4 regions of the Labrys sp. 22185 genome follow, and region 1 is predicted to be linked to each of the others. Evidence: riboswitches for the same ligand, from Rfam matches in the RefSeq annotation. Region 1 holds a riboswitch; each other region holds the start of a gene.
What was found. A riboswitch is a leader RNA that binds a small molecule or an ion and turns the genes downstream of it on or off. The one in region 1 is predicted to bind cobalamin.

Region 1 (7,454 bases):
GCTCCGCCAGGCCAGATCCTGGACCTTGGCCTCCTTCGGGCCGGCGCCGCGGAAGCGTTCGGCCAGCGCCAGCAGGCGCTCCGTCGCGTCGTCGCGGCGATTGAGCACCACGTCCTCGCAGGCCTCGCGCAGCTCCGCATCAATGGATTCATAGACGGCAAGCTGGCCGGCATTGACGATGCCCATGTCCATGCCGGCCTGGATGGCATGGTAGAGGAACACGGCGTGCATGGCTTCGCGCACGGGTTCGTTGCCGCGGAAGGAGAAGGAGAGATTGGAGACGCCGCCCGAAATATGGGCGTGGGGCAGGGTTTCCCTGATCTGCCGCGTCGCCTCGATGAAGGCGACACCATAGCCGTTATGCTCCTCGATGCCGGTGGCGACGGCGAAGATGTTGGGATCGAAGACGATGTCCTCGGGCGGGAAACCGGCTTCCTGCGTCAGCAGCTTGTAGGCCCGGGTGCAGATCTGGACCTTGCGTTCCAGCGTATCGGCCTGTCCCTGTTCGTCGAAGGCCATCACCACCACGGCCGCGCCATAGGCACGCACCAGGCGGGCGTGATGAAGGAAGGCTTCCTCGCCTTCCTTCATCGAGATCGAATTGACCAGCGGCTTGCCCTGCACGCATTTCAGGCCGGCTTCGATGATCGAGAATTTCGAGGAATCGATCATCACTGGCACGCGGGCGATGTCCGGTTCGGCCGCGATCAGGTTGAGGAATTCGACCATGGCCTTTTCGGAATCGATCAGGCCTTCGTCCATGTTGATGTCGATGACCTGGGCGCCATTGGCCACCTGGTCGCGGGCGATGTCGAGGGCGGTGGCGTAGTCGCCGGCGGTGATGAGCTTGCGGAACTTGGCGGAGCCGGTGACGTTGGTGCGCTCGCCGACATTCACGAAGGGGATGGTGGTGTCGAGCGTGAAGGGTTCCAGGCCAGACAGCTTCATCCTGGGCTCAGCTTCGGGAATGGCGCGCGGCTTGTGGCGACCCACGGCCTCGGCAATGGCGCGGATATGCTCCGGCGTCGAGCCGCAGCAGCCGCCGACGATGTTGACCAGCCCGTCGCGGGCAAAGCCCTCGATCTGCGCCGCCATCGCCTCGGGGCTTTCGTCATACTGGCCGAATTCGTTGGGCAGACCGGCATTGGGATAGGCGCACACGAAGGTATCGGCGACGGTGGAGATCTCGTCGAGATGCGCCCGCATCGCATTGGCGCCGAGCGCGCAGTTGAGGCCGATGGTGAAGGGGCGGGCATGCCGCACCGAATGCCAGAACGCCGTCGGCGTCTGCCCGCTGAGGGTACGGCCCGAGAGATCCGTGATGGTACCCGAGATCATCACGGGCAGGCGCACGTCCTTTTCGCCGAACACTTCCTCGCAGGCGAAGATCGCCGCCTTGGCGTTGAGCGTGTCGAAAATGGTTTCGATCAGGATGATGTCGGCGCCGCCGTCGATGAGGCCGCGGATCTGCTCGGCATAGGCGATGCGGAGATCGTCGAAGCTGACGGCGCGGTAGCCGGGATTGTTGACGTCGGGCGAGATCGAGGCGGTGCGGTTGGTCGGGCCGAGCGCTCCGGCGACGAAGCGCCGGCGCCCGTCCTGCTGCTGCGCCTTGATAGCGGCGCGGCGGGCGAGGCGGGCTCCGTCGCGGTTGAGGTCGTAGACGGCCTCCTGCATGCCGTAATCGGCCTGGGCGATCGAGGTGGAGGAGAAGGTGTTCGTCTCCAATATGTCGGCGCCGGCCATGGCATAGGCGTAGTGGATCGCCTCGATCGCCGCCGGTTGTGTAAGGGTCAGGAGATCGTTGTTGCCCTTGAGGTGGCAGTCACAGCCGACGAAGCGCTCGCCCCGGAAATGGTCCTCCTCGAAGCCGAGCCCCTGGATCTGCGTGCCCATGGCGCCATCGAGGATCAGGATGCGCTCCCGCGCGGCGGCGGTAAGGGCGGCAAGGATCTCCGCGCCCCGATCGGTCTGGGCAGGCGCGGCGAACAGGGCTTCGACCGGAGCGCTCATAACGAGCTCCTATAACGGAATTACGATATCAAGATATCCTTATATGATAGCGCCGAGAAAGGCGAGGTCAAGGCGAACTGTCCTGGAAGCGCCGGTTTTCTGTCTGGGATTGCTGGGGGATGGCGGAGAAGGGAAGAGGCGGACGAGACGTCCGCGGTCCTAGCCGGCACAGTTCCTGCGCGAACCTTGCCGGCGTTCTGCGGGAAACGCCTCGGCTGGGACCGCGGACGTTTCGTCTGCTTCTTCAGGCATCCACCCGCAAACGCCGCCGACCTCGTCTCCGGCCGGCATGATCGCGCACCTCGTCGAGCAGGCTGCTCAGATGCGGCAGCAGCGGATTGTCCGATGTCGAGGCCTCGAGCAGCAGGACTTTCAAATCGGCGGCTTCCCTGGCCAGGTCCGCGCCGTCCTCACGGCTGAGGATCCAGGCCAGCAGGAGGGTACGGGCCCGCTCCTCGGGCATGACGGGGCCATCATCCCGTGTGGCCCGCAGGATGGAGTGCACGATGGCGGCGTCGACATCGACGGTGTTCTGCGCGGCGATCGTCATCTCAGGCCTCGATCTCGACGCGGCCGAGCGGCCTGGTGCAGCAAGCCAGCACCAGGCCGGCGGCGATTTCCTCCTCGCGAATGCCGCCCTGATGGGTCATCGCGGTCTCTCCTGACACGCATTGCACCTTGCAGGTGCCGCACAGGCCCATGGTGCAGCCGGTCGGAATGTTGAGGCCGGCGCCACGGGCGAGTTGGAGAATGGTGTCGCGGCTGGAGGCCGGCACCTCGATGCCGGATTTGGTGAAGGCCACGCTGGCTTCGCCGGCAAGGGCCTCGTCCGCACCGACTTCCTCCATTGGCGTTTCGGCCGGCTGAAAGCTCTCTTCATGATAGCGGCGCATGTCGTAGCCATTGGCTTCGAGCATGTCCTTGACCGCAGCCATGAAGGGCGCGGGGCCGCAGCAGAATACTTCGCGCTCGCGGAAATCCGGTGCGATCAGGCGCAGGGCCGGAGCGTTGAGCCGACCCTGGAAGCCGGTCCAGGCTTCATGGGCCTCGGTCTCTTCCACGATCCAGGCAAGGCGGAGGCGCTGCATGCGTCCGGCCATGCGTTCCAGTTCCTGGCGGAAGATGATCTCGCCAGGCCGGCGTGCGCAGTTGACGAAAGCGATATCGGTGGCGGCGCCGTGGTCTTCGGCAAAACGGGTCATCGACATCATCGGCGTGATGCCCGATCCGGCCGAGATGAAGAGGTATTTTTCGGCCGGATGGCGATGGAAGCTGAATTGCCCGAGCGGGCCGTAGGCCTTCAACCGTGTGCCGGGTTTGAGGTTGTCCAGCATCCAGCGCGTGCCGATGCTGGAGGCCTGCGCCTTGGCGGTGACGCTGATCGAAAGCGGGCGGGAGGGGCTCGAAGACAGCGTATAGGTGCGCAGCACCGGCCCGGCCTCGGCCGGGATCTCTAGCGTGATGAACTGGCCGGGCTCGTAGCGGAACCAGCCCTGCTCGGCGGCGCGAAAGGTAAAGGTCGCGACATCGCGGCCCTCATGGATGATCGAAACGCATTCGAGCACTTGGCTCTGATCGTTCCAAGGCGGCGTTTCGTCGATATGCCTGAATTTCGCCAGGGCTGCGGAGGGCGTCGGCATGATGTCTACCCTTGTATATATCGGTTTCTCAAACACCCTCCCCTGGAGGGGGAGGGTGAAAAGGCCTCAGGCCACGCTGCGCAGGCGGACGCCGTCGTTACCCAACGCCGCTTCCATGGCGCTGCGATACCACTCGACGAACTGCATCACGCCGCCCTCATGTTCGGGGGCGTAGGGGCCGGGCGTGTAGACGGGCGAGGAGACGCCGAGCTGGTTCTCCTCGACGATCTGGCGGTCCTGGTCGTTGGTCATCTGCCAGACATGGGTGAGTTCATCGAGGTCGTAGTCGACCCCCTCGACCGCATCCTTGTGCACCAGCCATTTGGTGGTGACTTGGGTTTCCTTCGGCCCGATCGGAAGTACCCGGAAGCTGACCGCATGGTCACCCAGCACGTGGTTCCAGGTGGTGGGGTAGTGGAAGAGCAGGAGGGCGCCGATATTGCCTTCCTCAATCGTGGGGCTGAGCGGTCTCTGTACGGCCGGCTTGCCGGACATCGTGTAGCTGGCGGCATTGCGCAGCAGCGGCATGCGCGCCATGCGAAACTGGCCGTCTCCGGAAATGCTGAAGGTGCTGGGCAGGCCGGCTTCCTCGCAGCGCCGCCAATGCTGGCCGATGAGCGGATCCTTGTCGGCGCCCTGCACGCCCGTAACCGTCGGGGCCTCGGGGAAGGTACGGCAGAGCTCGGGATGATTGCCCGCGCAGTGGTAGCACTCGCGGTTGTTCTCCCAGACCAGCTTCCAATTGCCCTTCTCGACGATGGTGCTCTCGAAGGCCACCTTGGCGTTCTTCAGGCCATGGGGTGCCAGATAGGGCATGGCGCCGGCACGGAAGGTCTCGAAATCCGGCGCCTCCTTGGCGAGGCAGATCCAGATGTAGCCGGCCACGCTCTCGCAATGGACGGGCTTGAGGCCGTATTGAGCCGCATCGAAGCCGGGGCCCATGTCGCGGGCGAACAGCAGGCGGCCGTCGAGTTCGTAGGTCCATTGATGATAGGGGCAGACCAGCTTGGCGACGCTGCCGCTTGCCGCTGCGCACAGGCGCGATCCGCGGTGCCGGCAGGAATTGTGAAAGGCGCGGATGGCGCCGTCGCCGGAGCGCAGCACGATCACCGGATAGTCGCCGACCTGGAGGGTGAAATAGCTGCCCGGCTTGCCAAGCTCGCAGTCATGGCCGGCGAACAGCCATTCGCGATACCAGATGTTCTCCATATCCAGCCGGAAGAACTCGGGGTCAGTGTAGAATTTGCCCTCGAGCGTCGTGCCTGGATGGTGGGCCCGGAGGCGGCCCAGCATGTCCTGATGCGCAGTCATGTCAAAATCCCGCGTGACAACCAATGCATTGACTTGGCAGCGGGATGGGAAAGCGGATCGGAGCTCTGCGCCGACGCGATGGCACAGCCGAACCTCCTTCCGGAACGCCCACCGCGTCCGTCGGTTTTCATCGGGGCTGGTTTCCGGGCTCAGGAGCGGCCTTTCGGCCCGATCGCGACGCCTTCCCAGGTCTTCCCGACCCAGTGGCACCTGCCGCGATCTTCTCCTCTACCGTTGCGGGGGCAGCGCCGGATTTGGACCGGCTTCCCAATTCTCCGGGCCGCCTTGGGAGCGGACCGGCACCTCGAATGAGGATTAGAATACATCGAGTCGGCGCGCCGACTAGAGGCGATGCGACGGATGATGGTGTGTTCAGGACATTGTTATCGAGGGCTTGGGGAGGGCAGGTCGGGAAGGGGATAGCGAATGTCCGTCATTCCCCGCTCACCAGGGAACGACAGAGCAACCAATCCCGCTCTTTTCGAGGTGTCGGGATTTGAAATCTAGATGCAGCAGTGCAACCCCTCATCCGCCCCTTCGGGGCACCTTCTCCCGCAAGGGGAGAAGGTGAGCGGAAGGCGATTCGCCTGCCGAAATGATCCCCTTCTCCCCTTACGGGAGAAGGTGCTGGCAGGCGGATGAGGGGGCACGAAGCCCCATCCGAACCTTTCTTCAGTTTGTTGCGAATACCCTGAAACGCCTGCCTTCAATCCCAGCTCAGCGCGCCGCCGTTCTGATATTCGATGACGCGCGTCTCGAAGAAGTTCTTCTCCTTCTTCAGATCCATCGCCTCGCTCATCCAGGGGAAGGGGTTCTCGACATCCGGGAATACCGGCATGAGGCCGAGCTGGGCGCAGCGCCTGTTGGCGATGAAATGCATATATTGTTCGCACGACACCGCGTTGAGACCGAGAAAGCCGCGCGGCATGGTATCCCGGCCATAGGCGGCTTCCAGTTCGGCGGCCTCGCGGATCATCCGCTGCAGATCGGCCTGGAAGGTCAGCGTCCACAGATGCGGGTTCTCATGTCTGATCTGGTTGATCACGTCGATGCCGAAATTGAGATGGATGCTCTCATCACGCAGGATGTACTGATACTGCTCGGCGATCCCCACCATCTTGTTGCGCCGGCCGAGCGAGAGGATCTGGGCAAAGCCGGTATAGAACCACATGCCCTCGAAGATCACGTAGAAGGCGACGAGGTCGCGCAGGAAGGCCTGGTCGGCATCCGGCGTGCCGGTCTTGAAATCGGGATCGTCGAGATGCTGGGTGTGCTTGAGGGCCCAGGCGGCCTTGTCGGTGATCGAGGAGACCTCTCGATACATGTTGAAGAGTTCGCCCTCGTCGAGCCCGAGGCTCTCGACGATGTATTGGAAGGTATGGGTGTGCACCGCCTCCTCGAAAGCCTGGCGCAGCAGATATTGCCGGCATTCGGGATTGGTGAGGTGGCGGTAGATCGCCAGCACTATATTGTTGGCGACCAGGCTCTCGGAGGCGGCGAAGAAACCGAGATTGCGCTTGAGCATGCGCCGCTCGTCCTCGGTCAGGCCGTCACGCGACTTCCACAGTGCGATGTCGGCCTGCATCGAGACCTCGGTCGGCATCCAGTGATTGTTGCAGCCGGCGAGATATTTCTCCCACGCCCATTTGTATTTGAGCGGCAGCAACTGATTCACGTCGGCACGGGCATTGATCATGCGCTTCTCGTCGACCGTGACGCGGCTGCCGTCGCGGTCGATGGAACCAAGGCCAGTGGCATTGTCAGGGGTCTGCGGCAGCGGAATTCGCGCGGCCGGCGAAGCGGGTTCGGACCAATCGAGCATCGTCATTATCCTGTTTTCCTTCGGCTTACTGGCATGCTTCGCAATCGGGATCGTGGATGGAACAGGCCTTGCCCCAGGCTTCCGATGCAGCCGGGTTCGGCTGAGCCTCGATCAGGATCGGCGCGGCCGCCCGCGGCACCGTGGCGGAGACGGCGTTGAGCTTGCCGTCGGTGCCCTTCAGCGTCGATTTCTCGACATGGGTGGCCGAGCGCGAGCGCAGGTAATAGGTCGTCTTCAGGCCACGCTGCCAGGCCAGGCGGTAGAGCGTGTCGAGCTTCTTGCCGGAGGGGTTGGCGATGTAGAGGTTGAGCGACTGGGCCTGGTCGATCCATTTCTGCCGGCGCGCCGCGGCTTCGATCAGCCAGGCCGTGTCGATCTCGAAAGCGGTGGCATAGAGAGCCTTGAGATCCTCGGGGATGCGATCGATCTGGCCGAGCGAACCATCGAAATATTTGAGATCGGAGATCATGACCTCGTCCCACAGGCCGCGCGTCTTGAGATCGCGGACCAGGGCCGAGGTCACCACCGTGAAATCCCCCGACATGTTCGATTTGACGAAGAGGTTCTGATAGGCCGGCTCGATCGATTGCGAGACGCCGCAGATGTTGGAGATCGTCGCCGTCGGCGCGATCGCCATGGTGTTGGAATTGCGCATGCCGACCGTCTTC
Region 2 (7,454 bases), on a different contig from region 1:
CGTGGCCGAGCGCCAGCAGCAGCTTGGTGATCTCGCCCGTGCCGCAGGCGAGGTCGAGAACCCGGCGCGGATCGCTGCCGAGATGATCGCGGATCGCCGCAGCCCAGGCCTCGAATTCCGGACCTTCGGGAATGTGATGCCCGAAGGCGCGGTCGAAGGTTTCCGACCGCCCCGACCAGTAATCGCGGATCTCTTCCTTGAGATCGTAATTCGCGGTGCCGGTGCTGGTCATCTGACGGTTCTCTCCATCTGTTGGCGGATGCGGGTCATGACGCCGCCGCGATCCAGCCCGCCCGCGGTGCCGGAAGATCCGGATGCCGATAGCGAATGAAGCAGCCTCCCGCGCCGTCGCGAACGATTTCGGCGGCGACACCGAAGACCGACTGGATGCGCGCCGCCGTCAGCACCTCGGACGGAGGACCGATCGCCTCGATCCGTCCCGCCTGCATCAGGGCAATGCGGTCGCAGAACATCGCCGCGTGGTTGAGGTCATGCAGGGCCGCCACCACGGTGAGGTTCTGACGGTGCACCAGATGCAAAAGGCCGATCTGGTGGCCGATATCGAGATGATTGGTGGGCTCGTCGAGAAGCAGGATCTCCGGCTGCTGCGCCAGGGCACGAGCGATGTGGAGGCGCTGGCGTTCCCCACCGGAGAGCGTGTGCCACAGGCGACCGGCAAGGGCGGTCATCGCCACCTCCTCGAGCGCGAGGTCGACGATGGCATCGTCCTGGTTCGACCAGGGCGTGAAGGCCCCCAGATGCGGTGTTCGCCCAAGCTCCACGGCCTGGCGGGCGGTAATGCGCTCGGCCGTCTCGGCCTGCTGTTCGACCAGGGCGATGCGGCGTGCGACTTCGCGGCGAGCGAGGCCATGGAGCGGCTGGCCCGAGAGAAGCACCTGCCCCCCCTGCGGACGGCGAATGCCGGCCAGCAGGGACATCAGGCTGGTCTTGCCCGAACCGTTCGGGCCGATGATGCCGAGCAACTCGCCCGGACGGACCTCCAGCGATACTCCGTGCAGGATCGAGACCCCACCAGCCGACCAGGACAGATCGTGGGCCGACAGGCTCATGCCGTCGCCTTTCTTTGGCTGAGGATGAGAGCGAAAGCCGGCGCACCGACCAGAGCCGTGATCACGCCGATCGGCAGAACCTGGCCGGGGATGATGATGCGGGACAGAATGTCGGCGATGATCATGAAGACGGCGCCGATCAAGGCGCTGGCCGGCAGCAGGCGCCCATGGCGCACGCCCACAACCATCCGCGCCGCATGGGGGATCACCAGCCCGACGAAGCCGATCGATCCGACGATACTGACCATCACGGCCGTCATCATCGCCGCAACACCGACGAGCACGACATAGGCGCGCCGGACGGAGATGCCGAGGGACGCCGCCGATTCCGTGCCGAAGGTGAAGGCATCGAGCGCGCGGGCATGCCACAGGCAGACCAGCAGCCCTACGGCCGTGACCGGCAGCGCCAGCCAGACGTCGGGCCAGCGTACACCCGAGAGATTGCCCAGCAACCAGAACATGATGCCGCGCGCCTGTTCGGCATTGGCCGCCTTGGTAACGATGAAGGAGGTCAGGGCATTGAAGAGCTGGGATCCGGCGACCCCGGCCAGGATCACCGCGCCGGTGCCGCGGCCCGAGCGCATCGCCAGCAAGGCGACGAAGCCGAAGGCCGTCAGCGCACCGAGAAAGGCGCCGGCGGGCAGGCTCAGGACCCCTGCCCCGAGGCCGAGGATGACGACCCCGACCGCTCCCGTCGATGCCCCGGCCGAGATGCCGAGGACATAGGGGTCGGCCAGGACGTTGCGCAGCAGCGACTGCAGCACGACGCCCGACAGCGCCAGGGCCGCGCCGCAGCAGGCCGCGACGACCGCGCGGCTCAGCCGGTAGTTCCACACGATGCCTTCATCGATGCGATCCAGACCATAGCCGGCGCCCCACAGGCGATTGGCGGCCGTCTTGGCGACGACGTCCATCGGAATGGCCGTCTCGCCAATGGCGGCGCCCAGCCAGAGGGCCAGCACGAGCACCGCCAGCGCCAGCATCCCGATCGCCAGTAATCGTGTGACGGGGCGATTCATCTCAGCGCTTCAGGCCGAAACGCTGGATGGCATCGGCGAGCATCTCGATGCCCTCGACGACGCGCACGCTCGGCTGCATCGCCTGCACGTCCATCTCCACGACATGGCCCTGCTTGACCGCCGGCATCAGGCTTGCCACCGGATCGGTCTTGAGAAAGTTGAGCTTCACGGCGATGTCGTCGGCCGGATAGCGGCGACGATCCATCCGGCCGGCGACGATGATGGTCGGATCGGCCTTGGCGATGGTCTCCCAGCCGACGCTCGGCCACTCCTCCTCGCTCTCCACGACGTTCCGCACACCCAACGCCGACATGATATAGCCCGGCACGCTGTTCTTGCCGGCCATATAGGGATCGACGTCGACCTTGGCGCTCGAGAACCAGAAGGCGGCGGAGACCTTGCCATCGCCGGCCGCGATCTTGCGGCGGGCGGCTTCCTCACGCGCCTTTAGCTCGGCGACGACTTTCGCCCCGCGCTCCTGCACGTCGAAGATCTCGGCAAGCTCGGTGATCTCCCGATAGACCAGATCCATGGTGAAGAGGGTGCCGCGCGTGCCATCGCCGCCGCTGGAATTGTCCTTGCCAACGCAATCGGCGGGCGAAACATAGGTCGGGATGCCAAGTTCCTCGAACTGCTCGGGCTTGCCGACAATACCGCTGGGCCCGACATGCCATTGGAACTGCGCCGTCACAAGATCCGGCTTCCTGGCGATCACGCTTTCGAAGCTCGGATCATTGTCGGCCAGACGCGGAATTTTGGCATTGGCCGCTTCATAGCCGGGCAATACAGGGCCGAACCACACCGCCGTGCCGACGACCTTGTCGGCCAGGCCGAGGAGATAGAGAACCTCCGTGCTGCTCTGGCCGACGGAAACGGTGTGCTGCGGCGCATGCTCGAAGGTGACGGTGCGGCCGCAATTGGTGAGCTTGAGGGGATATTTCGTTGCCTGCGCAGCCGCCGGATCGATACCCAGCGCCAAGCCGAAGCTGGCCGCAAGCATGACGGCGAAGCTGGACCAGCGGGCCTTGCTCGTTGAAAGGATCATGACGTTCTCTCGTTTCGCGATAGGGGAAGCAGCGGTCTTCAGCACCAGCCGAATACCGTGAGGTTTCCTCAGGCCAGACCGTGGCAAAGGACGTGAGCGTGCGAAGCGGAGGGAACAGGCGGGCAAGCGCCCGAAACGTCGGGAAGAAACGTCACATTGTCTCCTGTTCCGGGCATCCCCGCCCGTGACATGGGATTGATCGAGATGACGGCAGGTTTCCTGGCTCGCGGATAAAGGCCTTGCATCTGCCTTCCCATGGGAGACCCACAGTGGCATGGCGCCTTTCGCGCCACGGGGATGCTTGGCAATCCGCCTACAGTTGCGGGGGCAGCCACGGCATGGGCTTTTAGAAAGCCGAACCGTGTTCCCTATTACTCCCGACGGACTTGCATCCGACGGGAACCGTCACCGCACAGTTATCGGGGCGTCACGACCGCGGTCAAGCGAATATGCAAAGCGAACGGCCCCTGATGCCGTGCCCTGCCTTCCCGCGTCAGGCCCGACAGGCCAGGAAGCCCTGTTCGATCACGTCCTTCGGCAGGTTGCGGCCGATGAAGACCAGGCGGCTTCGGCGCTCCTCCTCCGGCTTCCAGGCACGCTGATGATCGCCTTCGAGCAGCATGTGCACGCCCTGCACGACGAAGCGCTGCGGATCGCCATCGAAGGCGACGATGCCCTTCAGGCGCAGCATGTCCGTGCCGAACTGTTGCACGATCATGTTGAGCCAGGGCATGAATTTGCCGGGATCGAGCGGCTCCTGGGACACGAGAGCGAAGCTGCCGACATGATCGTCATGGTCGTGGTCATGGAAACCCTCGAGGAAATCAGGCTCGGCTTCGAGGATACGGTCGAGGTCGAACGCGCCGCGGCCGAGCACCTTGTCGAGCGCGATGTCGCAACGCCGGGTCTCGTGGAGAGTGGCGGTGGGATTGATGCGACGGATCCGCTTCACCACCCGATCGAGTTCCTCTGCCGTGACCAGATCGATCTTGTTGAGGAGGATCGTGTCGGCGAAGGCAAGCTGCTCCTGCGCCTCATGCGCCGTCTCGATCTCGCCGAGCAAATGCCGGGCGTCGACCACGGTGACGATGGAGTCGAGCTGGGTCTTGGCGCGCACATCGTCATCGACGAAGAACGTCTGGGCAACCGGTGCGGGATCGGCCAGCCCGGTCGTCTCGATCAGGATGGCATCGAAGCGGTCGCGCCGACGCATCAGGCCCTCGATGATGCGAATGAGGTCGCCGCGCACCGTGCAGCAGATACAGCCATTGTTCATCTCGAAGATTTCCTCGTCGGTATCCACGACAAGGTCATTGTCGATGCCGACTTCGCCGAACTCATTGACGATGACCGCATATTTCCTGCCGTGGCTCTCGGTCAGGATACGGTTGAGAAGCGTGGTCTTGCCTGCCCCGAGATAGCCGGTGAGGACGGTGACGGGTGTCTGCGGCGCGGGCTGCATGATGTCGGAATTCCTTGATCCGTTGCGGATGCCCCACAGCATGTCGCTGCCGAGAGGCCTCATTGAATTTTGATTTATATGAAACGTTATAACATAACTATCGCAATCGCAAGCGAGCTCTCACCATCGTCACCCCAGCAATCGCCACGCAGGTGGGCAGAGGCTTGCTGGCATTCTCGACCGTGATCATTCCACCGGATTTGTCTGCCAGCAGAGGAAATCCATGCGGGAAATTTTCGAATCACGGCCCTTGTCGGGTAAGCCTCACGCTTCACCCTGCAATGGAATCAGGCACCAAGGTGCATCCTGCCGGCATGACCCTCTCCTCTCCGCGAGATCCTCTCGCCATCCTCAATAGCGTGTTCGGCTACGCCGCCTTTCGCGGCCAGCAGGAGGCGGTGGTGCGCCATGTCACCGGAGGGGGCGATGCGGTGGTGCTGTTCCCGACGGGAGCCGGCAAGTCGCTGTGCTACCAGATCCCGGCTCTGTGCCGGCGCGGCGTCGGCATCGTGGTCTCGCCGCTGATCGCGCTGATGCGCGACCAGGTCGAGGCACTCAAGCAGGCCGGCGTGCGGGCGGCGCCGCTCAACTCCTCCCTGTCGCGCGAGGAGGCCTACAAGGTCCGCCGTTCCCTGATGGACGGCAAGCTCGACCTCCTCTACGTCGCACCGGAGCGCGTGGCGACGCAAGGTTTCCAGGCCCTGATCGCCGATGCCGACATCGCGCTCTTCGCCATCGACGAGGCCCATTGCGTCAGCCAATGGGGCCACGACTTCCGGCCTGAATATCGCGAGCTCGGCGGCCTCGCCGCGTCCTTCCCCGGCGTGCCGCGCATCGCCCTCACCGCCACGGCCGATCCGGTCACCCGTGCCGACATCATCGAGCGGCTCGGCCTCAACCAGGCCGAGGTCTTCGCCACCAGCTTCGACCGGCCCAACATCAGCTACGCCATCGTCGAGCGCGACAATGCCCGCCGGCAATTGCTGGCCTTTCTGGCCGGGCACAAAGGCAATAGCGGTATCGTCTACTGCCTGTCGCGCGCCAAGGTCGAGGAGACGGCGCAATGGCTGAACGAGCAGGATATCCGCGCCTTGCCCTATCATGCCGGCCTGGAAGCGGCTGTTCGCAGCGCCAACCAGGACGCTTTCCTGGAGGAGGAAGGCCTCTGCCTGGTCGCCACGGTCGCCTTCGGCATGGGCATCGACAAGCCCGACGTGCGCTATGTCGCCCATCTCGATATCCCTGCTTCGGTGGAGGCCTATTACCAGGAGACGGGCCGCGCCGGCCGCGATGGCCTGCCCTCGGATGCCTGGATGAGCTACGGTATGGCCGATGTGGTGCAGCGCCGCCGCATGATCCAGGAGGGCAATGCGCCGGAGACGGTCAAGCGGGTCGAACTCGGCAAGCTCAACGCTTTGCTCGGCATCTGCGAAACCGCCGAGTGCCGGCGCAAGGCAATCCTCGCCCATTTCGGCGAGACCCATCCCGGCCGCTGCGGCAATTGCGATACCTGCCTTTCGCCGGTGGAGAGCTGGGACGGCACCGATGCCGCCGTCAAGGCGATGGCCGCGATCTACCGCACCGGCCAGATGTTCGGTGCCGCCCATATTATCGACGTGCTCACCGGCAAGGTCACGGAGAAGGTCCAGCGCTTCGGCCATGACAACCAGCCCGTCTTCGGGGCCGGCAAGGACATCGAGGCGCGCACCTGGCAGTCGGTGCTGCGCCAGCTCACCGCGGCCGGCCTCGTCAATGTCAACCACGAGGCCCATGGCGCCCTGATCCTGGCCGAGGAGGCGCGAGCCGTGTTCAAGGGCGAGCGGCAGATCGTCTTCCGTCGCGACCGCCCCCGCAAGAGCACCGAGACCAAACGCGCCCGGCGCGGCGAGATCGAGATGTCGGAACGCGACGGCGCCTTGTTTGCCGCCCTTCGGGCGGAGCGCAGCCGCCTCGCCCGCGAGCAGGGCGTGCCGCCCTACATGATCTTCGCCGACACCACCTTGCGAGCCATGGCGAGCGAGCGCCCCGGCAGCCTGCCGGAATTTCTGGCCCTGCCTGGCGTAGGCCAGGCAAAGCTGGAGCGCTATGGCGAAGTCTTCCTGGAAGTCGTCAGGCGCGAGGGCTAGGATGACGGCTCGGTACCGCTGGTTCACGCCACTGTGCGGCGGCGCACAGGCCGGACATGAGCCAGCCCTCCCCTCCTTGACGCCGTTTACCATACATTTTAAGTTAGTGAACGAACGCTAACTTAAAATGCGATTCTCCCGCGCCCGGTACGCGCCCATCCAGGAACCACACCGATGCTCGCATCGCTGATGTCCGCCCGCCGCTTCTGGCCCCTGTTCTGGAGCCAGTTCTTCAGCGCCTTCAACGACAATTTCATCAAGCAGGCCCTGACCATCCTTGCGGTCTACGGCATTGCCGAAACGGCCGCGATGGAAGGCGGCGACAGCATGGTCTCGATCGCCGGTGCCTTGATCGTGCTGCCCGGCCTGCTGCTGTCGGGTCTGGCGGGGCAATTGGCCGACCGTTACGACAAGGCCCGGGTCGCCCGGCAGATCAAGCTCGCCGAGATCGCCATCGTCGCCATCGCTGCGGTCGGCTTTGCCCTGCACTCCATGCCGATCCTGCTGGTCAGCATGCTCACGCTCGGCATCATGGGCACGCTGTTCACGCCGGTGAAATACGGCATCCTGCCGGACCATCTGGCGCCGGAGGAACTGCCGGCCGGCAACGGCCTGATCGAGGCAGGCACCTTCCTGTCGATCCTGATCGGCATCATCGGGGCCGGCTTCGTCGCTCCCCACCTGCCCAGCTGGATCGTGGCCGCCATCATGGTGGCGGTGGCCGTGGCCTGC
Region 3 (7,454 bases), on a different contig from region 1:
GGCCAAGCCTGCGCTCCGCCCGCGCCTTGGCGCCGAGCCGAGCCCAGGCAGCGGCCTTGGCGGCCACTGCGGCGATGCGCTCGTCATGGGGGGCATGGGCGAGGCGGGTGAAGGCGCCCTCCTCGCGTTCGGCCTTGAAGGAGATCACGCCGGCCGAAAGGCGGCCGTCGAGCTCCGGCAGTGCGACATGCATGGCAAGGTCGCTGGCCGACATCCCGCGGGTCGAGGCCTCCCAGGCCTCCTGCGCCGAGGAAGAGGTGATCACCTGCAGGACCGGACAACCGGCCACGTCGAGCGGCGAGGCACCGTCGTCGTCCAGGGCAGAAAAGGCGGTGGCATTGAGGATCACCGCCGGCTTGAGTTCCCTAAGCTGTCGGCGCACCCACTGCGTCGTCTCCCCGTCCTTGAGCGAACCGACATAAAGCGCCGTGGCGGCGAGCCCCTCGGCATCGAGCGCACGCGCCAGGGCTTCGATGGGGGCGGTGTCAGCGGAGAGCAGGATGGAGCGGTAGAAGAGGATGACGGCCTTCCCCGGGACCGCAGGCGTCTCGCCTGCTCTTCGTCCCTCTGGCGAGCGCGGTGTTTCCAAGAGCAGGCGAGACGCCTGCGGTCCCAGGAACACCCCGTATTTCGGCACGGTCACCGGTGCTTCCGGTTCGCCGAAATCGAGACCGCCCAGCCTGGCGGCATAGAGCAGGGACGCCCGGGCGTTTTGCGGACCGCCTTCACGCCAGTATTGGGCGAGCCGATCCAGCGCCTCCTGCGGCACGGTAGAGAGCTGAGACAGGCGCCCGTCGGGCCTGTCGTCACCGGGAATGAGGGCGAGCGCGATGCCGTAGGTGCGCGCCGCCGCCGCCAGTTCCTCCACGCCATAGCGCCAATAATCGAGGCCACCGAGCAGGCGTACCACGATCGCCTTGGCATGGCGGGCCGTCTGATCGATGTAGAGGTCGACGGACATCGGATGGCGCAGCTTCTGCAGCGGCGCCAGGCGCAAATCGTCGAGGCCGGAAGCGGCTGCCAGGGCAAGGTCGCTGTCGGTCAGCGAGGCAAACACGATCGCGCCGGGTGCCTGACCCAGATCGACGGCGGCCTCGCTGGCATCGAGCGAACGCGTATCGGCCGGCAGCAGATGCATCAGCCCTCCAGCGTCTTGCGGATGCCGGCCTGGTCGATGCCCTTCTCGCCGATGATGACGAGGCGGCTCGAACGCGTTTCCTCCGGCGCCCAGGCGCGGTCGAAATGCTGCGAGAAACGGGCGCCGACGCCCTGGACCAGCATGCGCATCGGCTTGCCGTCGACGGCGACGAAACCCTTGATGCGCAGGATATCGTGTTCCTCGGCCGCCGCCTTCAGCTTACGCACCAGGGCGTCGGCGTCGAGGACGGCCGGCAGGTCGACGATGAAGGTGTCGAAATCGTCGTGGTCGTGTTCGGCCTCGTGATCGTGGTGGGAGGGACGCGCCTCCAGATCATTCTCGGCCGCTGCCCCGAGCCCGAGCAGCACGGCGGCATCGATGCGGCCCTCGGAGGTGCGCACCACCTTGACGGCACGCGGCACGGTCTTCTCGATATCCTTCTCCACGCTGTCGGCCTCGCCGGCTGAGAGGAGATCAGCCTTGTTGAGCACGACGAGGTCGGCGCAGAGGAGCTGGTCCTCATAGACCTCCTCGAGCGGATTGTCGTGGTCGAGGGAGGCATCGCCCTCGGCCTGGCGCTTCAATTCCTCCGGATCATCGGCGAAGCGGCCGGCTGCGACCGCGGCACCGTCGACCACGGCGATGACGCCGTCGACGGTGACGCGCGAGCGGATCGCCGGCCAGTTGAAGGCCTTGACCAGCGGCTTGGGCAGAGCGAGGCCGGAGGTCTCGATCACGATGTGCTCGGGTGCGTTCGGACGCGCCAGCAGCGTCTCCAGAGCCGGCACGAAATCGTCGGCCACCGTGCAGCAGATGCAGCCATTGGCGAGTTCGACGATGGCGTCTTCCGGGCAGCTCTCGATGCCGCAGGACTTCAGAATGTCGCCATCGACGCCGACATCGCCGAATTCATTGACGATCAGCGCCAGCCTGCGGCCATTGGCGGTGGCGAGCAGGTTGCGGATCAGCGTCGTCTTGCCGGCCCCGAGAAAGCCGGTGACGATGGTGCAGGGAACCTTGGTGTGCGCGTTCATTCGGCGGCGTCCTTGAGGGTTGATAGGGGTGGGATGCGCGCGATCATGCTGCGCTTGAAGACGTCCGGACGGCCGCGCCAGGGCATCAGGCCGTCGGTGGAATGGGCCAGCAGCCCGATGCCGGTGAGAATGTCGGGGCCGCTCTCGGCGGTGAGGTCGCCGAAGACATAGGTCCAGCTACCGGGCGCCGACAAAGCCACCGTGCAGGAGCGCTTGCAATTGCCCAGGCACTCGACAGGTTGCAGCTCGACGCTTTCGGGCAGCATGCCGGCGAGCGCATCGCGCAACCGGGCGCCCTGGCGCGGCGCCTCGGGGTCATCGCCCTCGCGCCTGCAGGTCACGCAGACGAGCAGCCGGACTGGGAGAGTTGTTTCTGGCATCGGCCCTGTTCATCGCCGCCGGAGCGGATGGAGGGCGCGGGACCGACGGCATGGCCGGCGATCGTCCGGGTAGACGGAACCGGCCTCCGAGGCGCCCCGCCCGGACCGGTGACAGCAGTGCGACCGGCAGGTCTCCTGGCTCGCAGCTCATCGCCTCCCGCCGCCTTCCCGGTCACCCAGTGGCCTCAAGGCGGGACGCTCGCCGCTTACAGTTGCGGGGGCAGCCGCGGCTTTGGCATCCAAGGCAGCCGTCGACCGGCCTCCTCTTATCCGCACCGCATTCCCTCTTCTCTCTTAACGAGAGACCGATCGTGGCTGACATAAGGGGTGCGCGGACAGGCTTGTCAATGTTCCCGCTTCCAAAGGAGGCGCAAAATCCGGCATAAAGGGCAGCAACGTCGCCGCACCAACGAGATTGCCATGCCCGAAGAGAAGCCGCCGGCACCGCCGCCCGAGCCGCAAAAGATCGACGTCATCTTCCGCGGCGGTTCGGTGACGGCTATCGGCGTCGTGCTCGCCTTCTCGCTCGGCTTCCTCAACAACTGGGCCTCGCAGCCGGGAACCTGGATCCCGGAAGACCTGGCAGCCGTCTTTCTCATCGGGGGCGGCATCGTCTTCCAGGTCTGGGCGCTGGCGGGCATGCTCTCGCCCACTTCACTGGAGGGACCGGTCTATCGCCGCATCGTGCGCACCTTCATGATCGGCCTTATCCTCGTCTCGGTCGGCGTTCTTGTCGCCATCGCCGGCGACGCGCTCGGCTACAGCCGGATCTGGTTCAAGCAATAGTCGGGCCTTCCGAACGGGCGGCGACGTTTCTCGATCGTTTCCAGCCTGCACAAACTCTCACGTCTGCGTTACCCGTCACCCCGGCGCCATGATTGCCGCCACAATTTGGCCTTCCCGCAATCGCCCACCAGAAGGCCGACGCCGATGGGCCCGGTTCTTCTGCCCGGCATCAGCCGCTGGAAGGCCTGCCCATGGTTGCCATCACCGTCAATTCGACCACCCACCAGCTCGACATCGAGCCCGAGACCCCTTTGCTCTGGGTCCTGCGCGATGAACTCGGCCTCACCGGCACCAAGTTCGGCTGCGGCATCGCCCAATGCGGCGCCTGCACCGTCCATGTGAACGGCGCCGCCATCCGTTCCTGCCAGACCCAGATCGGTGACGTCGACGGCGCCACCATCACCACGATCGAGGGCCTGTCGGCGGACGGCAAGCATCCGGTGCAGCAAGCCTGGCTGGCCGAGGACGTGCCGCAATGCGGCTATTGCCAGTCGGGCCAGATCATGGCCGCCGTCGCCTTCCTGAAGGACACGCCAGCGCCCACCGACGCGGATATCGACAACGGCATCACCAATATCTGTCGCTGCGGCACCTATCCGCGCATCCGCGCCGCCATCCACCGCGCCGCCGAACTGATGAAGGGGTGAGGCCATGAACGCGATCGACCGCACCTCCGCCGCGCTGAGCCGGCGCAGCTTTCTCGCCATCGGCCTCTCGGCCGCCGGCGGCCTGATGATCGGCGGGTTCATCCCCGATGCCGCCCACGCTCTGACCATTGCCGACCAGCCCTGGGGCGGGACGGCTACGGACGGCGAGATCAACGCCTGGATCCTGATCGAGCCCGATGACACCGTGATCATCCGTGTGGCGCAATCGGAAATGGGCGAAGGCATCTTCACGGCCCTGCCGATGATCGTCGCCGAGGAACTCGGCTGCGACTGGGCCAGGGTGAGGCCCGAATACGCCTCGGCCAGCCGGAACCTGCGCGAGAACACCGTCTACAAGCGCATGGGCACCGGCGGTTCCGGCGCCGTGCGCCGCTCCCGCGAATTCCTGCAGGTGGCCGGCGCCAATGCCCGCGAAAGGCTGGTGCAGGCCGCCGCTACGCGCTGGCAGGTGCCGGCCGAAAGCTGCAGCGTCGATGCCGGCAAGGTGCTGCACCGGGCCAGCAATCGCAGCCTGCGCTTCGGCGAGCTTGCCGGCGAGGCCGCCAAGGTCACGCTGGCCAAGGAGCCGGCGATCAAGACGCCCGAGCAGTTCACGCTGATCGGCAAGCCGCTGGCGCGCCTGGATACGCCGCCCAAGCTGACGGGCGCGGCGAAGTTCGGCATCGATATCCGCCTGCCCGACATGGTCTATGCCGCCGTGGTGACCTGTCCCGTCTTCGGCGGCCGCGTGAAATCCCATGACGAAAGCGCCGTCAAGGGCCGCCGCGGCATCCTGGCCGTGGTGCCGATCGAGGGCGGCCTCGCCGTGGTGGCCGACCGGTTCTGGCGCGCCAAGGAAGCGGCGCTCGCCTTGCCGGTGATCTGGGAGGAGGGTCCGGCTGCCGAAACGGACAGCAAGCGCTTCGACGCCGACTATGTCGCCGCGCTCGACGGCCCCGCTGTCACGGCGCACAAAGAAGGCGACGTCGACACCGCCCTCGCCCGCGGCAAGCGTGTCGACGCTCTCTACCAGGCGCCGCACCTGGCCCACGCCCCGATGGAACCGCTCAACTGCACCGCCCATGTCCATGACGGCAAGGTCGAGGTCTGGATGGGCACGCAGAACCCCGACATGGCGCTCCAGCTTGCCGCTAAGGCAGCCGGCGTGGCCCCCTCCCAGGTCGAGATCCACAATTGCTTCCTCGGCGGCGGCTTCGGCCGACGCGCCGTCAACGACGAACTCGTGCAGGCCGTGACCGTGTCGAAAGCGGTAGGCAAGCCGGTCAAGCTGGTGTGGACGCGCGAGGAGGACATGCGCCACGACCGCTATCGCCCCCAGGCGGCCATCCGCTTCCAGGCCTCCCTTGGCGATGACGGCCTGCCGGCGGCCATCCATGTTCGCACGGCCGTCGGCTCCATCCAGCGCTCGCTCGGCTGGGGCAAGGTGGAGAACGGCGTCGAGCCCTCCGCCGTCGAGGGCCTCGCCAACATGCCCTACCGCTCCGGCGCGGCCCAGATCGACTGCATCCTCAAGAACACCCATGTGCCGGTGATGTTCTGGCGTTCGGTCGGCTCGTCACAGAATGCCTTCGCCCTGGAGAGCTTCATCGACGAAATGGCGGTGGCAGCCGGCCAGGATCCCTACCGCTTCAGGCGCCAGCTGCTCGAAGGCAAGCCTGACTTTCTCGCCGTGCTCGATACGCTGGCTGAGAAGAGCGACTGGGGCAAGCCGCTGCCCAAGGGCCAGGGACGCGGCATCGCCATCCACGAATCCTTCGGCACCATCGTCGGCGAGGTGGTGGAACTCGCCGTCAGTCCCCAGGGTGAAGTGAAGGTGCAGCGCGTGGTGGCGGCCGTCGATTGCGGCCATGTCGTCAATCCGCTCACCGTGGAGATGCAGATCGAGAGCGCGGTCGTCTATGGCCTGTCGGCCGCCCTGTTTGGGGAGATCACCATCGAGAAGGGCGCGGTGGTGCAAGGCAATTTCGACGACTACCAGGTCGCCCGCCTCGCCGATACGCCTCCGATCGAGACCCATCTGGTGCTCAGCGGCGGCAAGAAATGGGGCGGCATCGGCGAGCCCGGTACGCCGCCGATCGCACCGGCGGTGTGCAATGCGATCTTCGCCGCCACCGGCAAGCGCATCCGCAGCCTGCCGGTCAAGAACACCGACCTGAAATGGGGACCGGTGTGAGTCTTCACCCTCCCCTCCAGGGAAGGGTGAAATCGCGTGACTTGCCTTCCTGCCCAAGACCCGGCAGGAAGGCGGCATGTCCTCTCCTCGACTCACCCTCGTCCTCGGCGGCGCGCGTTCCGGCAAGAGCCGGCATGCGGAGAGCCTGATTTCGACCCATCCCGCGCCCTGGACCTATATCGCCACCGCGCAAGCCTTCGACGACGAGATGCGCGAGCGCATCGGCGAGCACCAGGCCCGGCGCGACGCCAACTGGCATACGGTCGATGCGCCGCTCGCCCTGCCGGAAGCGCTTGCCGCTACACGGGGTCCGGTGCTGGTCGACTGCCTGACGCTCTGGCTCAGCAATCTCATGCTGGGCGGACATGACCTCAAATCCGCCTTTCTCCGGCTGCAGGAAGCCCTGGCGGCGGTCTCCGGCCCGGTGGTGATGGTTAGCAACGAGGTCGGCCTGTCCATCGTGCCGGACAACGCTCTCGGCCGGGCCTTTCGCGACGAGCAGGGCCGGCTCAATCAACGGATCGCCGCCCTCGCCGACCGGGTGATCTTCATGATGGCAGGCCTGCCTCTGGTGGTGAAGTGAGTGGATGCTGAAATGACCGACGATGCCGCACGCCACAAGGCGAAGATGGAAAAGCGCAAGGCCGTACAGGACGCCGAGGTCGCTTCCAAGACCATCACCGAAAAGGGCCTGCTGATCGTCAATACCGGCCCCGGCAAGGGCAAGTCCACGGCTGCCTTCGGCCTGATCATGCGCGCGCTCGGCCATGGCTGGCGCATCGGCGTGGTACAGTTCATCAAGGGCGCCTGGTCGACCGGCGAGCGCACGGCGCTGGAGCGCTTCGACGACCTGGTGACCTGGAAGAGCATGGGCGAGGGCTTCACCTGGGAGACCCAGGACCGCGAGCGCGACGTCGCCGCCGCCGGCCGGGCCTGGGAGACGGCCAAGGCAATGCTGGCGGATCCCGGCATCCGCCTCCTCGTGCTCGACGAGATCAACATCGCCCTGCGCTACGACTATCTCGACCTCGCCGAGGTGGTGGAAACCTTGAAGGCGCGCCGGCCGGACCTGCATGTCGTCGTCACCGGCCGCAACGCCAAGCCCGAGATGATCGAGGCGGCCGACCTGGTGACCGAGATGACGCTGGTGAAGCATCATTTCGCCGCCGGCGTGAAGGCCCAGCAAGGCATCGAGTTCTAAGGCCCAGCAATCCTCATGATCCAGCAACATCCCGAGCGCTCGGCGCTGGTCGCCATCCTGTGCGTCGCCGGCGC
Region 4 (7,454 bases), on a different contig from region 1:
GTCGAAGGCACTGTCCTTCAGGGCGGCGAGGAGTTCATCGGCGCCGGTGTGATAGGTCGCGGTCGGGAACTGGTCGAAGCCCTTGATGTGGGTCGAGGTCGAGACCCAGGATTCGCCGGCGAGCAGGATCTTCTTCTTGGACATGGTCACTCCTTGGGGAAAGGGGGGGAAGGCGTGGGCTCACGCAGTGGCGGAGAACACGGATTTGGGATTGTCGACGAGCATGCGGTCGATGGCGGCCTGTTCCACGCCGTGGCGCAGGAGGCGGGGCACGAAATGTTTGAGGATGAAGCCGTACCCGAAGCCGCCATAGCGGGTGAGCATGATCTTCAGGAAGACGTCCTGCGAAAGCAGCAGGCGGTCGGTGAAGCCCATGTCGACCAGCGCGCGGATCGCCGTGGCGTTCTGCTCGTCGGAGGGGGACTGGGCGTCCTGGTCGGCAAAGTAATAGTCCATGCCGATCATGTCGTATTCCAGGAAGGCGCCGCGCTCGGCCAGGGCTCGCTGATAGTCGAGGTCCGCATGGCTCGGATTCATGTGGCAGAGCACGGTGTGCCGCAGATCGGCGCCCTCGGCCTCGACGATGTCGAGCACACGGTGGCCGAGGCGCTCCCAGCCGGGCAGATGGATGGAGAGCGGCAGGCCGGTAATCCTGGCCGCGCGCGCCGAGGCGCGCAGCGACTTTTCCTCTTCGGCCGTGAAATCCTTGCTGACGCCGACTTCGCCGATGATCCCCGCCATGATCTGCGGTTGCTCCTCGCCGCCGCCGACATCGTTGACGATGAACTGCGTCACCGCTTCGACATCCATCGCCTTCAGCCAGTCCGGATGGGTCGGCTCCAGATAGAAGCCGGTGCCCATGATGATCTTCATGCCGGAGGCGCGGGAAATGCGCGCGAGCTTCTCGGGCGCCCGGCCGATGCCGATATTGGTGGCTTCGATCACCGTATGGCCGCCGAGCCCCTGGAAGCGCTTGAGCTCGGACAAAGCGAGGTCGCTGTCGTCGAGTGAGACATTGTCGCGGTTCATATACGGATTCATCCTGAGCTCGCCGATGATCTCGATATTCACCGCCTGCTCGGCGATTGCCTTCTCGTCCGGGTGGCACGGGCATTTCCAGGTGCGGGCGCCGTCGAGCAGGATGTGCTCGTGCATCAGGGTGATGCCGAGGTCGCCCACCGGCACCGGGCCGAGCACGGTCATGGCGGTGCCGGACCGGATGCCGATCGGCTTGCGCTCAGTGGGACGGGGCTGGAACAGGTGATCCATGCTCAGTGGCTCCATGCTCAATGGCTTCTCATGGCGCCTTTGAACAGGCGGAAATTGAGCCAGATGGCGATCAGGATGATCGAACCGGTGACGATGGGTGTCAGGAAGGGCGACATATGCGCCAGCACCAGGCCGTTGGCGATCACCGCCACCGTCAGCGCCCCCAGCACCGTGCCGACAACGGTGCCGCGCCCGCCGAACAGGCTGGTGCCGCCCAGCACCACGGCGGCGATGACGTCGAGCTCGAAACCCTGGCCGGCATTGGAGGAGCCGGAGCCGAGGCGCGCCGCCAGGATGACGCCGGCGGCGGATGCCGCCATGCTGGAGAGGATGTAGACGCACAGCACCACGAAGCGGGTGTTGATGCCGGCGCGCCTGACGGCCTCGGCATTGGCGCCGACGCCGGTGACATAGCGGCCGAAGGGCGTCCGGTTGAAGACGAGAAAGGCGATCACCAATACTGCGAGGGCGATCAGGGCCGGCACGGGCATGCCGAGGAACCAGGCCCGGCCGATCGCGGTGAAGGGGCTTTGCGCTTCGACCGGGATCGAATAGCCGGCGGTGATCAGGAGAGCTAGGCCCCGGATCACCGACAGGCCGGCCAGCGTGACGATAAAGGCTGGGATGCGCTCATAGGCGATGAAGAAGCCCTGTATGGCACCGATCACGCCGCCCATCGCCAGCATCAGCACGATGACGAGCGGCCAGGGAATCCCGGCCTGCAGCGAGGCCGCCGACAGCGTCGCCGCCAGCGCCAGCACCGAGCCGACCGAAAGATCGATGCCGCCGGTGGTGATCACGAAGGTCATCGCGGCCGCCACGATAAGCAGTGGCGCCGATTGGCGCACGATGTTGAGGAGGTTGGGGGCGGTGAGGAAGGCGTCGGTCCAGATCGAGAAGACCAGGCAGACGAAGATGAAGAACAGGGCGATCGAGATGATGCTGCCGTTCGCCATCGCCTTGTCGCGCCAGCGGGCTTTGTGGACGCGGGGGCGATGGGCGGGGGTGGTGGATGAGGCCGTCATGCGCGGGCTCCGTTGTCCTTGGAGGCGTTGTCCTTGGGGGCTCCGGCGGAGCGGGCGTTGAATTTGCGGCCGACGATGAGGTTGACCACCTCCTCGATATTGGTGGCCTCGATCCGGCGCTCGGCGACGTTGCGGCCCTCATACATCACCTGGATGCGGTCGCAGACGAGGAACAGGTCCTGCAGGCGGTGGGTGATCAGGATGACGCTGACGCCGCGGGCACTGACGGTGCGGATCAGTTCGAGCACCGCCTCGACTTCGGCGACGGCCAGGGCAGCCGTGGGCTCGTCCATGATCAGTACGGAGGGGTTGAAGGAAGCGGCGCGGCCGATAGCGATCGACTGGCGCTGGCCGCCGGAGAGGTTCTCGACCTTCAGCCTGGTATCGGCGATGACGATGCCGAGCTTGTCGAGCATGTCACGGGCCTGCCCATGCATGCGGCGCTGGTCGAGGAAGGGCACGCCGAGGATGCGGTGCCGGGGCTCGCGGCCGAGGAAGAGATTGCCGGCGACATCGACGCTGTCGCACAGCGACAGGTCCTGATAGACCATCTCCACCCGCGCGGCGCGGGCATCGGCGGGGGAGGCGAAGGACTGCACCTTGCCGTCGATCTCGATTGTGCCGGAATCGGGGATCACGGCGCCCGAGAGCACCTTGCTCAGGGTCGATTTGCCGGCACCGTTGTCGCCGACCAGTCCCAGCACCTCGCCGGGCCTGAGCATCAGCGATACGTCGTCCAGGGTCTGGATCGTGTTGTATCGCTTGGAGATACCGGTCATCTTGACGCGGTAGGGTTCGCCACTGTCCATCATGGTTCCGCCTGGCAATGAAAAGTCCGTCCCGAGGCTTCGGGAATGAGACTTCACAAATCTCGAAAGTTCGCGCTGCCCCTCACCTTACCTCTCCCCGTAAGAACGGGGCGAGGGGGCGCAAGCGTTGTGATCGATTCTTGAGCCCTGTCATCTCGCCCAACGGTTGGGCGAGATGAGATCTTTTCGGTATGAAATGCGCGATCGCAGTCCCCTCGCCCCGTTCTTACGGGGAGAGGTAAGGTGAGGGGCAGCGCGACCTTAATCAGGAAATCGCCGTCGGCCCGTTACTTGAACATGCCCCGGAACTTGTCGACGTTCTCCTTGGTGACGATCGTCACGGGAACGTTGATGATCGGCTCGATCTTCTCGCCCTTCTTGAGCTTGGTCAGGGCTTCCACCGCAGCCTTGCCTTCACCGGCCGGGTCCTGCTGGATCACGCCGGTCACCCAGCCCTGGTCGATGCCTTCGATGGCCTGCTTGGTCAGGTCCCAGCCGAAGACCTTGACGCCGTCGGTGCGCCCCTGACTGGTCACGGCGGAGACGGTGCCGAGCAGGGCCGGTTCGCCGGTGGCATAGAGCGTGGTCATGTCGGGGTTGGCCGTCATCAGGTTCTCGGCGGCACTCAGCGCCACGTCCTGCACGTTCTGGCCGTCGACGGTGTCGAGGAAGGTGACCTTGAGGCCGCTGGCCGTCACCGCCTTCTTGAAGCCGTCCAGCCGCTGGTTCTGGATATAGGAATTGAGGGCGCCGACCACGCCGATCTTGGCGGTGCCATTCAGCTTGGCCTTGACGTAGTCGGCATAGAACTTGCCGATGTCCTCGCCCGCCTTGAGATTGTCGACGCCGACGAAGGAGACATTGTCGCCGTCGGGAATCTGGGCATCGATGGCGATGACGGGAATGCCGGCCTTCTTGGCGGCGGTGATGGCGGGCTTCACGCCGTTGACGTCGATGGCGATCAGGATGATGCCGTCGACCTTCTGGGTGATGTAGTTCTCGATCGCGTCGTTCTGGGCGCTTGGAACATTGTTGGCGTTGAAGATGACGAGCTTGGCGCCGGCCGCCTTGGCGGCGGCCTCTGCGCCTTCGTTGATCTGGTTGAAGAACAGGGCCTGCTGGTTGATGGTGACCAGGGCGAAAGTGTCGGCCGAAGCGGACACCGATCCGAGGGACAGCGCCAGGGCTGCCGCCGCCGCGCAGCCGGCGAGATATTTTGAAAGCCGCATTTCAATTCCCTTCATGGATGGCCCGTGCCGGGCTCATTCTCAGTTCTGACATCCGCATCATTCAAGAGACTTGAATTCATGTCAAGTTACTTGAATGATGGTTTGAGGGATTCTTGAAAAGCCGACGGCACAGAGCCTGGAGAAGAAGTGCTTATGTCATCCCCGGCGGGACCAAAGGCCCCGGGAAGGGGATCCAGGGCCAGGGGCTCCATTTTTGCCCCTGGATTCTCTTCCCGCCGCCTTCGGCGGCGCCGGGAATGGCAGAGGTGTTTTATTGGCTCCTCGAGGTTTCCTCAGAAGGTGGCGGGCGTGTTGACCCAGAAGATGCTGGCGCGCTCGGTTCCGGTGTTGCGATACCAGTGCGGCAGTTCGGACTTGAACACGAACGTATCGCCGACGGAGAGCTTGAAGGTGCGCTCGCCGACCATCAGCTCCACGGTTCCGGCCAGCACATAGCCGACTTCCTCGCCCTGGTGCTGGATCGGCCCGGCGCTCTCGCCGCCGGCTTCGATATGGTGGATGTTGCACTGGAGAAGATGGCCGGGCGAATAGGGGATCACCCGTTCCAGCGAAATGCCTTCGCCGCGCCGGAGCGGGTCCAGCGAGATCAGCGGGCGCGTGCCGGCGCGAAAGACGATGCCCTCCTCGCTGTCTGATTCCTCGAACATCCAGCCGATATTGGTACCGAGCACCTCGACCAGGCGATGCAGCATGGGCAGGGAGGGGGAGGCCTTGCCGTTCTCGATCTTGGACAGCAGGCTTTCCGAGCACTCCGCGGCCGTGGCCAGGGCCTTTAGCGTCAAGCCCCTCGTCTGCCGGGCCAGGCGAAGGCGGGTGCCGAGCCGCACGGGATTGGCCTGTTCCAGGGGATCGGGCTGATCGCCGGCGCGCCGTTTGAGATCGATTTTGTTCATTCAGAGATTGCCAGGATGCCTATCGCCCGAGGGCCTGGCTGGCGATTCTAGGCCACAAGCCCGTGCCCTGTCCACTTTGCCGCCCGTCGACCGGTATGGCCGTCCCGCACGGCTGGGCAGCCGGCGTCTCCCATGCTACATCCGTAAGACCTTCGGTGCCCGCTTGCGGGAGAATCGGGAATGCGGTTTGAGGCCGCGACGTGCCCAACGCTGTAAGGGGGACTATCCGGGCAGGTTTCAGCCACTCGCTCTGCGGGGAAGGCGTCCGGGTGGGTGGATCCCGAGTCAGAAGACCGGCCGGAGGCGATAGATCGGCGTGCGCGGACGGCGCGGCGATTGCCATCGCAAGGGGAATGACGATGGACCCATCCAACGAGGCGCTCGCGCCCTCGGGGCCGTTCTCGCCGGCCGAACGTGAAGCCGTCTATCGCGCTATCTTCACCCGGCGGGACGTTCGCAGCCAGTTCAGCCCGCAGCCTGTGCCTGATGATGTCCTCGCCCGCATCCTCACGGCCGGGCATCACGCGCCCTCGGTCGGCTTCATGCAGCCCTGGAGTTTTCTCGTGCTGCGCTGCCCCGAAACCCGGCGCAAGGTGCAGGCTCTCTTCGAGGAAGCCAATGCCGAGGCCGTGGCAATGTTCCCGCCTGAAAAGCAGGCGCAATATCGCGCGCTGAAGCTGGAAGGCATCATCGATGCGCCGGTCAATCTATGCATCACCTGCGATCCCGACCGCGCCGGCCCGGTGGTGCTTGGCCGCACCCATGACATGGCGATGGACCGTTATTCCACCGTCTGCGCGGTGCAGAATATCTGGCTGGCTGCACGGGCCGAGGGGGTCGGGGTCGGCTGGGTCAGTATCGTCGATCCGGCGCGCCTGCGTGAGGCGCTGGGCATTCCCGAGCGGGTGGTTCCGGTTGCCTATCTGTGCCTGGGCTATGTGCACGAAGCCTATGCCCGACCCGAATTGGAGGTGAAGGGCTGGCGCCAGCGCCTGCCGCCGGAGGCTGTGCTGAGCTTCGACGGCTGGGACGGCCGGCAGCCCGGCCATCCCTTGCTCGCCGCCATGCGGGCCGCTATGGGAGATGCAGGTTCATAGGATGGCTGGCGCAGGATGCGCACTGTCCCGATCGGATGAGACGGCCGATGGATTTCCTGCGTAAGAATGCGATCTGGATCATTGCTTTGCTGATCACCAGCCTGGTCTTGCTGGAGGGGCCGAGGGCGATCCTGATCGGAGCGTTTGTGGCCGCCGTCGTCGGCCTGTTCTGGCTGTTGCGCGGCAAGGCCCGCAAGCCGGCGGCAGCACGCCGGCTCGAGGCCGTGCCGAAGGTGGTTCCCCTCCCGCTCGACCGGGGCGCCGACACGGTCCGGCCTCAGGCGCTGGAGCGTGTCTCGCTCAAGGCCATCGATGATCCCAGGCTCGCTGCCGTCGTCCTGATGATCCAGCTCGTCCGCACCAATGGGTTGCTGACCCGGGCCGAACGGGACACCATCCTCGCCCTGATGAGCGACCCGCTCGGGATCGGCGACCGCGAGCGTATCTATGAGCAGGCCTTGCAATTGACGGATCGCGGCCGGGTGTTCACGCCGGTTGCCGAAGAATTGGTGCCGCTTTTCCGCGCCCGCCTGTCTTTGCCCGAGCGCCAGCAGCTCATCGACATGCTGACCGAGGTCGCCAATGCCTATGGCGAGGCCAGCGATTTGCAGCGCGAGGCGATCGTTCGCCTGAAGCGGCACCTGCTCGCGCCGGATGCCGCAGCCGGGCGCTCGCTCAATTGAAATAGAAGGCGTAGCTCGCGACGTCGCCGCCGAAGATGCGCGTGGCCTGTCCCCAGGCCTCGGCATCCATCACCTTGCCATTGTCGAGGAAGGGGAGGGCCCCCGGGCCGGTGATCCACAGCACCAGGTCGAAGTTGCCGGGCTGCTCGAACACCCTGGCGAGATTGATGCCCTTGGCGAAGCGCCAATGCGGCATCAAGAGCTTACCGTCCAGCACCTCGTCGACCTGCCCGAGCAGCGCGAGCCACGAGTCGATGCGCTCCTGCGTCACTTCGAGGGAGGGGAGCACGCCGCTCTTTTGCCGTGGGCCGGGAAGCCATTCGTGGTCGTCGTCGGTTTCCTTGGCGATCAGCGCCCAGGTCTCGCGATTGAGCCGGATTACCGTCTTGAAATGACCGCGTACCTCCAGCCACATCGCCTTGTCGGAC

Region 2: another riboswitch for cobalamin. It lies ahead of ACTJKX_RS02450 (ABC transporter substrate-binding protein); the one in region 1 lies ahead of ACTJKX_RS17975 (aromatic ring-hydroxylating oxygenase subunit alpha).
Region 3: another riboswitch for cobalamin. It lies ahead of ACTJKX_RS19240 (DUF1636 family protein); the one in region 1 lies ahead of ACTJKX_RS17975 (aromatic ring-hydroxylating oxygenase subunit alpha).
Region 4: another riboswitch for cobalamin. It lies ahead of bluB (5,6-dimethylbenzimidazole synthase); the one in region 1 lies ahead of ACTJKX_RS17975 (aromatic ring-hydroxylating oxygenase subunit alpha).

Annotation. Positions count from the first base shown of each region.
Region 1 covers NZ_JBQEPH010000008.1:230,931-238,384, reverse strand. Annotated here, with positions in the region: gene metH (methionine synthase) at 1-2,013, opposite strand, end outside; gene ACTJKX_RS17985 (hypothetical protein) at 2,258-2,563, opposite strand; gene ACTJKX_RS17980 (2Fe-2S iron-sulfur cluster-binding protein) at 2,565-3,632, opposite strand; gene ACTJKX_RS17975 (aromatic ring-hydroxylating oxygenase subunit alpha) at 3,720-4,964, opposite strand; cobalamin riboswitch at 5,082-5,286, opposite strand; gene ACTJKX_RS17970 (ribonucleotide-diphosphate reductase subunit beta) at 5,671-6,786, opposite strand; gene ACTJKX_RS17965 (ribonucleoside-diphosphate reductase subunit alpha) at 6,812-7,454, opposite strand, start outside.
Region 2 covers NZ_JBQEPH010000001.1:532,029-539,482, reverse strand. Annotated here, with positions in the region: gene ACTJKX_RS02465 (class I SAM-dependent methyltransferase) at 1-232, opposite strand, end outside; gene ACTJKX_RS02460 (ABC transporter ATP-binding protein) at 267-1,070, opposite strand; gene ACTJKX_RS02455 (FecCD family ABC transporter permease) at 1,067-2,089, opposite strand; gene ACTJKX_RS02450 (ABC transporter substrate-binding protein) at 2,091-3,134, opposite strand; cobalamin riboswitch at 3,327-3,556, opposite strand; gene ACTJKX_RS02445 (CobW family GTP-binding protein) at 3,628-4,596, opposite strand; gene recQ (DNA helicase RecQ) at 4,878-6,722, shown strand; gene ACTJKX_RS02435 (acyl-[ACP]--phospholipid O-acyltransferase) at 6,897-7,454, shown strand, end outside.
Region 3 covers NZ_JBQEPH010000009.1:169,931-177,384, forward strand. Annotated here, with positions in the region: gene cobN (cobaltochelatase subunit CobN) at 1-1,138, opposite strand, end outside; gene cobW (cobalamin biosynthesis protein CobW) at 1,138-2,172, opposite strand; gene ACTJKX_RS19240 (DUF1636 family protein) at 2,169-2,552, opposite strand; cobalamin riboswitch at 2,661-2,877, opposite strand; gene ACTJKX_RS19245 (hypothetical protein) at 2,973-3,338, shown strand; gene ACTJKX_RS19250 ((2Fe-2S)-binding protein) at 3,530-3,985, shown strand; gene ACTJKX_RS19255 (molybdopterin cofactor-binding domain-containing protein) at 3,990-6,179, shown strand; gene cobU (bifunctional adenosylcobinamide kinase/adenosylcobinamide-phosphate guanylyltransferase) at 6,256-6,762, shown strand; gene cobO (cob(I)yrinic acid a,c-diamide adenosyltransferase) at 6,775-7,380, shown strand; gene ACTJKX_RS19270 (phosphatase PAP2 family protein) at 7,396-7,454, shown strand, end outside.
Region 4 covers NZ_JBQEPH010000001.1:41,161-48,614, forward strand. Annotated here, with positions in the region: gene ACTJKX_RS00200 (glutamine amidotransferase) at 1-144, opposite strand, end outside; gene ACTJKX_RS00205 (phosphotriesterase family protein) at 181-1,269, opposite strand; gene ACTJKX_RS00210 (ABC transporter permease) at 1,287-2,294, opposite strand; gene ACTJKX_RS00215 (ATP-binding cassette domain-containing protein) at 2,291-3,106, opposite strand; gene ACTJKX_RS00220 (ABC transporter substrate-binding protein) at 3,391-4,332, opposite strand; gene ACTJKX_RS00225 (cupin domain-containing protein) at 4,626-5,246, opposite strand; cobalamin riboswitch at 5,383-5,562, shown strand; gene bluB (5,6-dimethylbenzimidazole synthase) at 5,606-6,343, shown strand; gene ACTJKX_RS00235 (TerB family tellurite resistance protein) at 6,391-7,026, shown strand; gene ACTJKX_RS00240 (hypothetical protein) at 7,019-7,454, opposite strand, start outside.